DNA from 3 places in the Pantoea vagans genome. Region 3 is predicted to be linked to each of the others. Evidence: riboswitches for the same ligand, from Rfam matches in the RefSeq annotation. Region 3 holds a riboswitch; each other region holds the start of a gene.
The links. A riboswitch is a leader RNA that binds a small molecule or an ion and turns the genes downstream of it on or off. The one in region 3 is predicted to bind thiamine pyrophosphate.

Region 1 (4,041 bases), 510 kb from region 3:
ATCTCGCAAATCTCGCGGAAGTGCAGATACAGGAAACTCTCCTGATGATGCGACAGGCACCACTTCGCCATGATCGATCCCCCGCGCGAGACAATGCCGGTCAGACGTTTGGCGGTCATCGGAACATAGCGCAACAGCACGCCCGCGTGAATGGTGAAGTAATCGACGCCCTGTTCGGCTTGCTCAAGCAGGGTGTCGCGGAAGATTTCCCAGTTCAGATCTTCCGCTACGCCGTTAACCTTCTCCAGCGCCTGATAAATCGGTACGGTTCCAATCGGCACCGGACTGTTTCGCAAAATCCATTCCCGCGTTTCATGGATGTAACGGCCTGTGGAGAGGTCCATCACGGTATCGGCGCCCCAGCGCGTTGACCACACCAGTTTCTCTACTTCCTCCTCAATCGATGAACTCACCGCCGAGTTGCCGATATTGGCATTCACTTTGACCAAAAAGTTACGGCCAATGATCATCGGTTCAGATTCAGGGTGATTAATGTTGGAGGGGATAATGGCTCGACCGCTGGCCACTTCCTGACGGACAAATTCGGCGGTAATGTTTTCCGGCAGATGCGCCCCGAAGCTGTGCCCGGGATGTTGTTGCAGCAGCACTTCACCACGAATACGTTCGCGCCCCATGTTTTCACGGACCGCAATAAACTCCATTTCAGGCGTAATCATTCCCTGTCGAGCATAGTGCAACTGCGTCACACAGCGGCCGGTTTTCGCACGGCGTGGCTGGGGTAGGTGCTCAAAGCGCAGATGATCCAGTCCCTCATCGGCCAACCGCTGCTGGGTATAACTGGAACTTAGCTGGTGGATCGCTTCGCTGTCATCACGTTCGACAATCCAGCTGGCACGCAATTTCGCCAATCCCTGATGCACATCGATAGTGGCTTCCGGGTCACCATAAGCACCTGCGGTGTCATACACCGGCACAGCTTCATTCGGCTCAAGCTTAGGGTTCTCTCTGGTGCCGCCAATCTGAGTTGGGCTCAGCTGGATTTCGCGCATCGGTACACGAATATCCTCACGGCTACCGGTGATCCAGATACGTTTTGAGTTGGGAAAAGCGGTGCCTTGCAGTGAATCAATAAATTCCTGCGCTTGTGCACGTTGTTCACGACGAGAAGTTTTAGCAACAGACATAGCAAATTTCCTGATTTAAGGGGAAGTTGCTTGTCCAGAGTTCGGAAGGAGTAACAGAAGCGATACCGGGCGCCAACACGCATCGTTCTGGTTATGTCTACTCTTGTTCCCTTCGCAGGTACTAACCTGATCAGGTTCCGCGGATCCCGAATTAACGGTCTCAGCCCCGGGGGGCACTCCGACAAGGTGTGCGTTTGCGGTTTAAGCTACTTTGCTTGCCATTTCTCGCCTGGGCAGTGCTCGTGACCGTCACGTACTTCGTGTACGCTCCGGTCCCTGTGCGCTGTCCGTGCGTGAACTGGCTGCGCACGCTACGCTTAAACCACAAACTTGCCGCTCATAAAGAGGGCAATAAAAAAGCCCATTCAGCATAAGAGGGCTTTTTCGGAATAACAAGCCTTTTACATCTTTCGGGGTTAAGCAGGACGTGCAATGGGGCTCTCATTGGCGACCGGAACGCTTGCCAGCTGGTTATCCCAGGCCAGTTTTACCAGTTTATCCTCCAGCGTAAAACGTGACTCCAGTACTTCACCCACTTCGGAGAGCGCCTTCTGAAACTCAACACAGTTATCATCATTGATGGCTTGCTGAAGATGGCTGTCATACAGCTGCATGATGCTATCGGTGTTGGCCTCGAGTGCGGGGTAGATCTGAGACGCGGCAATTAACGGGCTGTCACCTTGCATTTCGTTGATGATGCGTTCGTAAATACTGAAATGCCCGGTGGAGAGGTAATCCACCAGATTGTGGCAAAACGCATCCAGTGCCTGTTCATCCAGCGCTGAAAGCGCATCTTTATTCGGCTTTATGCCAATTAACTCGTAATACGTGACGAGCAACTGTCGACGGGCGCGCAACCAAGTGTCGACTAATTCATTACCGCCACCTACACGCTCTGTCAGGTCATCTAACTGGGTCAGCATATGGGGCTCCAAGTGAGTTATAGTTGTTTATTCGACACTTAACATCAGGATTCAGCGTGCCATTTGACGCTAAGGACAACGAATAAGATGCAACGTGAGATCTCAAGCGTAGACGCTGGCTGGTGGATTGTCAGCCATGAGCAAAAACTTTGGTTGCCGCAAGGTGAGCTGCCGCATGGCTTATCGAGCGATTTTGGCTTAGTGGGTAGCGCGGGCATATTGATTGGCGAATGGCAGGGTGAAAATGTCTGGTTGGTGCGTGAATCACGCCCTGACAATATGGCCTCTGTTCGCCAGCTTATCGACGAAGATGTCGGCTTGTTCCAGATTGCTGGGCGCGGTGTACAACTGGCGGAGTTCTACCGTTCCCATCGCTGGTGTGGTTACTGTGGGCATGAAATGCATCTCAGTAAACGCGAATTTGCCTGCCTGTGCCACCACTGCCGTGAGCGCTATTACCCACAAATTGCTCCCTGCATAATCGTGGCGATTCGTCGAGGCGATGAGATATTGCTCGCCAATCATGCGCGTCACCGCAACAGCATTTACACAGTATTAGCTGGCTTCGTTGAGGTTGGAGAGACGCTGGAGCAGGCCGTGGCGCGAGAGGTGATGGAGGAGAGTAATGTGCGGGTCAAGAACGTCCGTTATGTCACTTCACAGCCGTGGCCATTCCCGCACTCTCTGATGATGGCGTTTATGGCGGAATACGAAGGCGGCGAGTTGCAGCACGATGGTAAAGAGTTACTGGATGCGGGCTGGTATCGCTATGACGATCTTCCGCTGTTACCCCCGGCGGGGACGGTGGCCCGTCGTTTGATTGAAGATACCGTTGCCCTGTGCCGCGCCAGCGCCTCGTGAAAATGCTACACTGGCGGCCTTAGCATGAGAGAGCCCATTATGAGTGAACTGAAGAACGATCGTTATCTGCGCGCCCTGTTACGCCAGCCGGTAGATGTCACACCGGTGTGGATGATGCGACAAGCCGGGCGTTATTTACCGGAGTACAAAGCCACGCGCGCTGAGGCCGGTGATTTTATGTCGCTGTGTAAGAATGCGGAGCTGGCGTGTGAAGTCACGTTGCAGCCGCTGCGTCGTTATGCGCTGGATGCGGCGATCCTCTTCAGCGATATTTTGACCATTCCCGATGCGATGGGGCTGGGGCTCTATTTTGAAACGGGTGAAGGCCCGCGTTTCTCCAATCCTATTACTTGCCGCGCAGATGTCGATAAGCTGCCGATTCCCGATCCCGAGCAGGAACTGGGATACGTGATGAACGCGGTGCGTACCATTCGTTACAACCTTAAAGGCGAAGTCCCGCTGATTGGTTTCTCTGGCAGCCCGTGGACGCTGGCAACCTATATGGTTGAAGGCGGTAGCAGCAAAGCCTTCACCAAAATCAAAAAGATGATGTATGCCGAGCCACAAACGCTGCACAAGTTGCTCGATAAGCTGGCTGACAGCGTCATTCTGTATCTAAACGCCCAGATCAAAGCCGGTGCTCAGTCGGTCATGGTATTTGATACTTGGGGCGGTGTGTTGACGGGGCGTGATTATCGCGAGTTCTCGCTGTATTACATGCATAAAATCGTTGATAGCGTGCTGCACGAAAATGAAGGTCGTCGTGTACCGATTACGCTGTTCACCAAAGGCGGCGGACAGTGGTTGGAAGCGATAGCGGCAACCGGTTGTGATGCGCTGGGTCTGGACTGGACCACTGATATTGCTGATGCACGCCGTCGTGTGGGTGACAAAGTGGCGCTGCAGGGCAATATGGATCCTTCCATGTTGTATGCGCCGCCAGCGCGTATCGAGCAGGAAGTCGCAGGTATTCTGGAAGACTTCGGTAAAGGTGAAGGCCACGTGTTTAACCTCGGCCATGGTATTCACCCCGATGTACCACCTGAACACGCGGGTGCCTTTGTAGAAGCAGTACACCGCCTGTCACGCCCTTACCATCAGGGCTAAGCATG
Region 2 (4,041 bases), 2.1 Mb from region 3:
AGATCGATCGGGTTCTCGGTGGTCAGTTTGCTGTAAACCCGATCGTCGGTATGACCGAAGTTCACTGCCTTGTAACCGCCATTATTCTCCGCCATTTTCTGCTTCACGATATCCGCGCCAATGGTGGCGGCCAAATGGTTCGCCTGGCCTGTTAAATCGGCGCTGGCATGGTAATCCACGCCATCTTTCTTGAAATCATTGTTACGCAGATACGCCCACAGCACCGTCACCATGCCGAGTTCGTGCGCGCGCTCAAAGGCCGCTGAGATCTCTTCGATCTGACGACGTGATTGCTCAGAGCCGAAGTAGATGGTTGCGCCAACGGCGACAGCACCCAAGTTGAATGCCTGCTCTACGCTGGCATACAGCGTCTGGTCATATTGGGTCGGATAACTCAGAGTCTCGTTATGGTTGAGCTTGACCATAAACGGAATGCGGTGCGCATAGCGGCGCGACACGGATGCCAATACGCCATAGGTTGACGCAACACAGTTACAGCCGGCTTCAATCGCCAGCTCAACAATATTCCTGGGATCGAAATAGGCCGGATTAGCAGCAAATGAGGCACCCGCAGAGTGTTCAACACCCTGGTCGACCGGCAAAATCGACAAATAGCCGGTCCCTGCCAGACGTCCGGTGTTGTATAGCGTTTGCATGTTGCGTAATACGATAGGAGAACGATTGTTGTCGATCATGACACGATCAACATAATCCGCGCCGGGTAAATAAAGGCTGTCCGCTGGAATGGTCATGCAGCGATGTTGAAGAAGGGTGTCCGCTTCTTTGCCCAATAACTGTACGATGTCCGTCATGTTGACTCCTGAATAAATGGCTGGATGGGAACCGGCACCTGCCGATTCGCCCCCAACAGCCTGGACCGAAAAGCGCCAGGCTGGCAAATTGCTGACACCATTTTTCAGACGGATACGCAGTGAAAAAGCGGCAATCTGGCGTTACGCCCTACCACCATTGATGGAAATGGTGCACCGGCCCAATGCCCTTCCCGACTTCCAGTGAATCAGCATGCAGCAGCGCCTGTTGCAGCCAGGCTTTGGCCTCTTCTACCGTATCTGACCAGTTATCATGACGAGGGCGCAACGCCGCCAGCGCCGCCGAGAGCGTGCAGCCCGTGCCATGGGTATGTCGCGTATTGACGCGCGGGGCAGTGAAGCGCTGACGTCCTGCACGTGTAATCAGCCAGTCTGGGCTTTCGGCATCACTCAGATGGCCGCCCTTCATCAGCACCGCTTCGCAGCCGAGATCCAGCAGCGCATCGCCCTGCATCAGCATGCTCTTCTCATCCTGCGCCATATCGCGACCCAGCAGCGTTGCCGCTTCCGGCAGGTTCGGCGTGATCAATGAGACGTGCGGCAGCAGTAACTCACGCACGCTCGCCACCGCATCGGGTGACAGCAGCGGATCCCCGCTTTTCGCAATCATCACCGTATCCAGCACCACAAACGGCAGGCTGGCCCGTTTCAGCCGCTGCGCGACCACTTCAACAATCGCAGTTTCAGACAGCATACCGATTTTGGCGGCATCGATGCGCACATCGTCCAGCACCGAATCCAGTTGCGCGCCAACAAAATCGGGTTCAATACGATACACCGACTGCACGCCACAGGTATTCTGCGCCACCAGTGCGGTGATCACACTGGTGCCGTAAGCGCCCAACGCGGAGAAGGCTTTGAGATCGGCCTGAATACCCGCGCCACCGCTTGGATCGGTGCCAGCGATGGTTAAAGCATTGATGCGTTTCATGCCGCCACCTCCAGAGTCCAGAGTCCGTCAAGGAAAGCGACGACAAAGCTGCCGGGCCCCTGCACCTGACGTGCAGCCTGCTCACCCGCCAACGACATCACGCGGCACGCTGCTGCAATGTGCTGCAGGCGCTCGCCTGGCAAGCTGGCGAAAGCAGCAACCACCGCAGACAGTGCGCAACCGGTGCCGACCACACGCGTCATCAAGGGGCTGCCACCAGGGATCGCCAGCGTGCTTTTACCGTCAGTGACGTAATCAACTTCTCCGGTTACCGCGACAACGGTTTGATATTTCTGCGCCAGTTGCTGGGCTGCGCTCAGCGCGGCATCCGCTTGATGCACGCTATCCACGCCACGCCCTCCAGCCGCCTGATTGGCTAGCGCAAGGATTTCAGAAGCATTGCCACGAATCGCGGCGGGTTGCAGGCCCAGCAGCTGTTGGCAGAATTCGGTACGCAGTGATAACGCACCCACTGCCACCGGATCGAGCGTCCAGGGTGTTCCTGCTTTCTGCGCGGCCTGCACGGCGGCTAACATCGCATCGCGGCGGTCGCGGGTTAAGGTACCCACATTGATCAGCAACGCATCCGCGAAACCAGCAAATTGGGCCGCCTCTTCTGGGTCAATCACCATCGCCGGAGACGCCTGCAACGCCAGCAGCACATTAGCGGTAAAGGTTTGCACTACGTCATTGGTCATGCAGTGCACTAACGGAGTTTGCTGCCGCAGTAAGTGCAGGGATTGCGCGAGCTGCGTAGTGGAGAGTATTTCAGGCTGGTGTGTCATAAAGCTCCCAACCGGCGATCAAGAAGGCGAATGCGGTCAGGCATCTGACTTCCCTACGCTGGCATTATCCAGATCAGGTCAGCGGGTGTATCTCAGCCCTGTATACAGGGGCACCCCGAGTCATGGCATGCAGAACATGCCGACGACAGGATAAGCGCAGTCGCGCAGGTTGTAAATTGTGGTTTGTGCGGTGAGTGAGAATAATTGCGCCACATCAAAATATAAAATATTCATCCTCCATCAATAAAATAAACATCACCCGCCAGATCAATAACTGAAAATATATCCGCTTAATGTATTAATTCCTTTTTTAATCTACATAGGCAAAAACGCGGAAATTAAGATAATCAATACCACTAATTGATTAGCATCAACGCCTGACATCCCATAAAACGGCCTAATCCCCCTCCGGACTTGAAGACAGACTCTGCCCACCCAATTCCGGGATCGAAAATGAACCTAAAGTTATTCAGCTTTATTCCGCACGCACATCGTTGGCATCAGATTCGTATTTCCCGTAAAGGGGCAATTTCTCCTGGTGGTCGCCACTATTTTTCGACGCACATTGAAGCGCAGTGTAAAGGGTGCGGAGAACAAATACACAAAGTGTATTACCGTGATATTAGCGATGCTGAAGCGCGCCGCTGGCTGGGATAATCATCGGGCAAAAAAAAGCCCCGCAACACAAGGTGCGGGGCTGCTGCGTGGCTATCGCAATAAAACTTATTCAGCCGGTTGGGTGCGGATCAGATAATCAAAGGCGCTGAGTGAGGCTTTAGCGCCTTCACCGCTGGCAATGATGATCTGCTTGTACGGCACCGTGGTGCAGTCACCGGCGGCGAATACGCCTTTCAGGCTGGTTTCGCACTTGGCATCGATGATGATCTCGCCCATTTTGTTACGCTCTACCGCACCTTCAAGGAAAGTAGTGTTCGGCAACAAACCAATCTGCACGAAGATGCCGCTCAGCGCGATCTCGTGGCTGGTCTGGTTGTTACGGTCGATGTAGCTCAGACCGGTCACTTTGCTGCCGTCGCCTTTCACTTCGGTGGTCTGTGCATTCAGAATCACATCGACGTTTTTCAGGCTACGCAGTTTGTCCTGCAGCACTTTATCGGCACGCATTTCGCTGGCAAATTCCAGCAGCGTCACGTGCTCAACCAGACCGGCCAGATCGATAGCCGCTTCCACACCAGAGTTGCCGCCGCCGATTACCGCCGTGCGCTTGCCTTTAAACAGCGGGCCGTCACAGTGTGGGCAATAGGTGACGCCTTTGGTGCGATACTGCTCTTCACCCGGCACACCCATGTTGCGCCAGCGAGCACCGGTAGCAATGATGATGCTGCGTGATTTCAGAACTGCGCCAGATGCGGTTTCAATCGCGTGCAGACCGCCCTCTTTCGCCGCCGGAATCAGTTTGATTGCGCTCTGGGTATCAATCACGTCTACATCGTAGTCATCGACGTGAGCACGCAGTGAACCAGCCAACTTCGCG
Region 3 (4,041 bases):
CGCCAGGCGCTCACCCGCCTGCGCCTCGAAACGGAAGCGCATCGGCAAGTGTTGGTACAGGTAGGTGAGGTTATTCAGTGTCAGCATGGCGACCCGGCAATTTTTCCATCATAGTAAAGAGTAACAGGCACAGCAATAACAGCAGCAGTGCCGTTACGGCACCATCCTCACCGCGATAGGCCCCAATTTGCTGGAACAGATAGAACGGCAGGGTGCGGAAATCGGCGCTGCCAAACAGCGCGACCACACCGAAATCGCCGATGGAGAGCACGCAGGCAAATGCCAGCGCCTGGGCCAATGGGCGCTTCAGCGCGCGCAGTTCAATCATTTTCAGGCGATTAAACCCGGCAATGCCGAGCGAAGCACAGAGCTGGCTGTAACGCGTATTGATATCGCGCATCGGGTTTTCCAGCACTTTCATGGCATAAGGGATGGCGATCAACGCATTGGTGAAAATCACCAGCCCGTCGGCCCGCTGTGGCAAACCGACCGTGGCGTTGAACAGCAGGAAGAATCCACTGGCCAGCACGATGCCGGGCATCGCCAGAATCAGCATACCGCTCAGTTCCATCGCCTGAGCCGCCACCTTACGTTGGCGCTGGCGTAATTCTCGGCTGCTCCACAGCAGCATTATGGTCAGTATCACGCACAGCAGCCCGGCACCGAGCGCGATGCGCAGTGACGTCAAGGTCGCCTGCCACAGCGCAGGTTGTTGCAGCGCGCCCGCCACGCCGCCGCGTAAGCCATCAACAACCACTGCGGCTAAGGGCGGCAGGAGCAGCAAGAGCGCAAGGCCAATCAGTAGGGTATCGCTGATGCGTGCCTGCCAGGAATCCTGCGGGTCACGCCAACCGCGAATGTTCTGGCTGCCCGTGGGGATGGCTTTGCTAAAGCGCTGGCTTAACAGCACCAGCATTAAGCAGCAACCGAGCTGGAGCAGTGCCAGCAGCGCCGCCCGGCTGGGATCGTAATCGAAACTCAACGCCTGATAGATCGCCAACTCCAGCGTGGTGGCTTGCGGGCCACCACCCAACGCCAGCACCGTGGCGAAACTGGCAAAGCACAGCATAAAGATCAGCGCGGCGGTGGGCAGGATTTGGCGGCGCAACCACGGCCACTCCAGCAGACGAAACTGGTTCCAGCCACGCAGACCAAGCTGTGCGGCCAGCTGGCGCTGTTCACCGGGAATATTCTCCAGCGCCTGCAATAGCATGCGCGTGGCCAAAGGCAGATTGAAGAACACGTGCGCCAGCAGAATGCCCTGCAAACCATAAGGTGAGAAGCGGTAATCAAGGCCCAACAGAGCACAGAGTTGGGCCAGCCAGCCGCTGCGACCGTAGACGCTGAGCAGCCCGAACACCGCGACCAGCACCGGCAGCACCAGCGTCATGGCGCAAAGGCGTAGCAACAGCGTTCGTCCGGGGAAGCGACGGCGATAGAGCGCCCGCGCGAGCAAAATGGCGGGCAGCACGGAGAACAGGGCCGACAGCAGCGCCTGCTCAAAGGAGAACGCCAGCACATGATGCAGATAACTGTCAGTGAGCAGGGCGCACCAGTCTGTCACTGGCGCGGCCACGACCAGCGCGCCAAAGGCCAGCAGCGCCACCGCACAGAGTAGGAGTGCGATGGCCGTGCCAGGAATCAACCAACCGGGCATTATTGGCTAACGGCGCGTTGCCATGCGCTGATCCAATCGGCGCGATGGTCAGCAACTTGTGCAGGTGTGAACTGCAGCGCCGTCGCCGGTTTGGACAATGACTGATAACCCGCTGGCAGATCGCTTTTAATCACTGGATACATCCAGTTGCCGGTGGGAATGGTCTGCTGGAAGGCCGGAGAGACCATAAACTGCATAAATTGCTGCGCCAGTTTCGGTTGCTTGCTGCTGGCGAGTTGAGCTGCAACTTCCACCTGCAAATAGTGCCCTTCGCTGAAAGGTGCTGCCGCGTAGTTCTCTTTTTTCTCTTCAATGATGTGGTAAGCCGGAGAGGTGGTGTAACTCAGCACCAGATCGCTTTCCCCTTTCAGAAACAAACCGTAGGCTTCACTCCAACCCTTGGTGACCGTGACGGTCTTTTTTGCCAGCTTCTGCCAGGCGTCAGGTGCTTGATCGCCGTACACTTTCTGCATCCACAGCAGTAAACCGAGGCCTGGCGTACTGGTGCGCGGATCTTCATAAATCACGCGCCACTTCTTAGGGCTTTCCACCAACTCTTTCAGGCTTTTCGGCGGGTTCTTCAGCTTATTCTTATCGTAAACGAATGCGAAGTAGCCGTAGTCAAACGGAATGAAGGTGTCGTTGTGCCAGGCATCCGGTAACTGGAGTTTGCTGGTGTCCACGGCGCTCTTGGCGAACAAGCCGGTTTTCTCTGCGGCCTGCACCAGATTATTATCGAGGCCCAGCACCACATCGGCTTGGCTGTTTTTGCCTTCCATGCGCACGCGGTTGAGCAGTGACACACCATCTTCCAGAGCGACATATTTCAGCTCGCAGCCACATTCAGCTTCAAAGGCTTTTTTAACCGCCGGGCCCGGACCCCAGTCCGCAGAGAAGGAATCATAGGTATACACGGTGAGTACCGGTTTGGCGGCGAAAGCCGGGGCAGCAACCAGCAGGACCAGAGGCAGGACTTTGTTTAACACTTTGCGCTCCTTAAGGAGAATAATAAGTTCGAGTCGCAAAGGATCTGAGTTAATGGACATCTCAAATCCCTACGCCGGTATTAACCGGATCAGGTTCGACGGGTTTATCTCAGCCCGGAAAGGGCACCCCGTTGAGAACGGCCTAGTTTAGACACTTCTGTGACAGCGTGAAAGCCTCACAACTCCGGCGGCGCAAACCAGGCCGATTTAAAGTCAAACCAGCCGAGCGTGTTCAGGCGCACCCCACGCATACTGCGTTGACCTTCAAGCAATAACCAGTGGTGAAACAGCGGATGGATGAAGTCATTGTTGACCAGATGTTTGCTCCATTCGGCCAGAGGCAGGTTTTTTTGTCGCCACTGTTCAGCATCGGCTTGCCAGTCAATGGGCACACAGTGATGCATCAGCGGCAGCTCGTACAGTTGGGCAAACAGTGCGTAGTCCAGTGGTAACGTAAAATTGACGCTGCCGAGCCAGATATCGCTTTCACCCGCGCCCTCGAACCACGCTTCATAGCTGAGTTCTTGGGTAATTAGCTCAACACCTTGTTCCGCCAGTAGCGGACGTAACGCATTTGCGATGCCCTCATGTTCGACATGATGGCTGTACCAACTGAGTGTCAGTTGCGTTAACCCTTCAGGTTTTGTGGCAGGCGTCAGGTCGCGACGATGGTGCCAGCGCGGCAGTAAACCGTACGCCGGGAACCAGTAGCGCTGATAACCTACTCCTGCATGGTTCAGCAGGGCGATGGGATTGAACAGATAGCTGACCCAGCGGCGAAAATGGGCATCGCGTCCACGTTCGGACCGCTGATCGTACAGCAGAAAATAGCAGCCTTCTTCAAGCCGGCTCTCTTCGGACTTCTCATCCGCGGTTTCACCCTGCAGTTTCACCCCGGCGTACACCAGTTCATCACTGATCTCAGGCAATACCCAAATAGACACATCATCAATTAAGGCGCGATAGCCAAAATAGTCATCCCAGGCGGCGATTTTTAGCTGTGTCTGCTGATTACGCACCACGCTGTAGGGTCCGGTGCCGATGGGTTGGCGTGAAAAATGGCGCAGCGTGGGCCATTCGCGCGGCAGGATCATGGCACTGACGCTAGCCAACAGCCAGGGCAACCAATCGTCAGGTTGGCTCAGGTGGATATCCAGCGTCCAGGGCGCCGGGGAATGCAAATTCTCGATATGGGAAAACAGCGGCTGGGTGCGCACGCGGTCCAGCGAGGCGATGATATCTTCCATCTCCAGTTCACGACCATGATGAAAGCGAATCGCCGGTCGCAAAAAGAATCGCCAGTGCAGCGGTGAGGTTTGCTGCCAGTGATGGGCGATATCCGGTTCGACTTCCCCCTTTTCCTCATTTACTCGCGTCAGGCCATTGAAAATTTGTCGC

Region 1: another riboswitch for thiamine pyrophosphate. It lies ahead of thiC (phosphomethylpyrimidine synthase ThiC); the one in region 3 lies ahead of thiB (thiamine ABC transporter substrate binding subunit).
Region 2: another riboswitch for thiamine pyrophosphate. It lies ahead of thiM (hydroxyethylthiazole kinase); the one in region 3 lies ahead of thiB (thiamine ABC transporter substrate binding subunit).

The regions. Positions count from the first base shown of each region.
Region 1 is NZ_CP011427.1:3,828,190-3,832,230, reverse strand. Features, by position in the region: gene thiC (phosphomethylpyrimidine synthase ThiC) at 1-1,145, opposite strand, end outside; TPP riboswitch at 1,236-1,336, opposite strand; gene LK04_RS17750 (Rsd/AlgQ family anti-sigma factor) at 1,562-2,068, opposite strand; gene nudC (NAD(+) diphosphatase) at 2,156-2,929, shown strand; gene hemE (uroporphyrinogen decarboxylase) at 2,969-4,036, shown strand; gene nfi (deoxyribonuclease V) at 4,039-4,041, shown strand, end outside.
Region 2 is NZ_CP011427.1:1,267,528-1,271,568, reverse strand. Features, by position in the region: gene fbaB (class I fructose-bisphosphate aldolase) at 1-812, opposite strand, end outside; gene thiD (bifunctional hydroxymethylpyrimidine kinase/phosphomethylpyrimidine kinase) at 961-1,761, opposite strand; gene thiM (hydroxyethylthiazole kinase) at 1,758-2,546, opposite strand; TPP riboswitch at 2,580-2,674, opposite strand; gene LK04_RS05915 (hypothetical protein) at 3,000-3,203, shown strand; gene ahpF (alkyl hydroperoxide reductase subunit F) at 3,270-4,041, opposite strand, start outside.
Region 3 is NZ_CP011427.1:3,317,924-3,321,964, reverse strand. Features, by position in the region: gene thiQ (thiamine ABC transporter ATP-binding protein ThiQ) at 1-87, opposite strand, end outside; gene thiP (thiamine/thiamine pyrophosphate ABC transporter permease ThiP) at 71-1,657, opposite strand; gene thiB (thiamine ABC transporter substrate binding subunit) at 1,657-2,643, opposite strand; TPP riboswitch at 2,692-2,784, opposite strand; gene sgrR (HTH-type transcriptional regulator SgrR) at 2,820-4,041, opposite strand, start outside.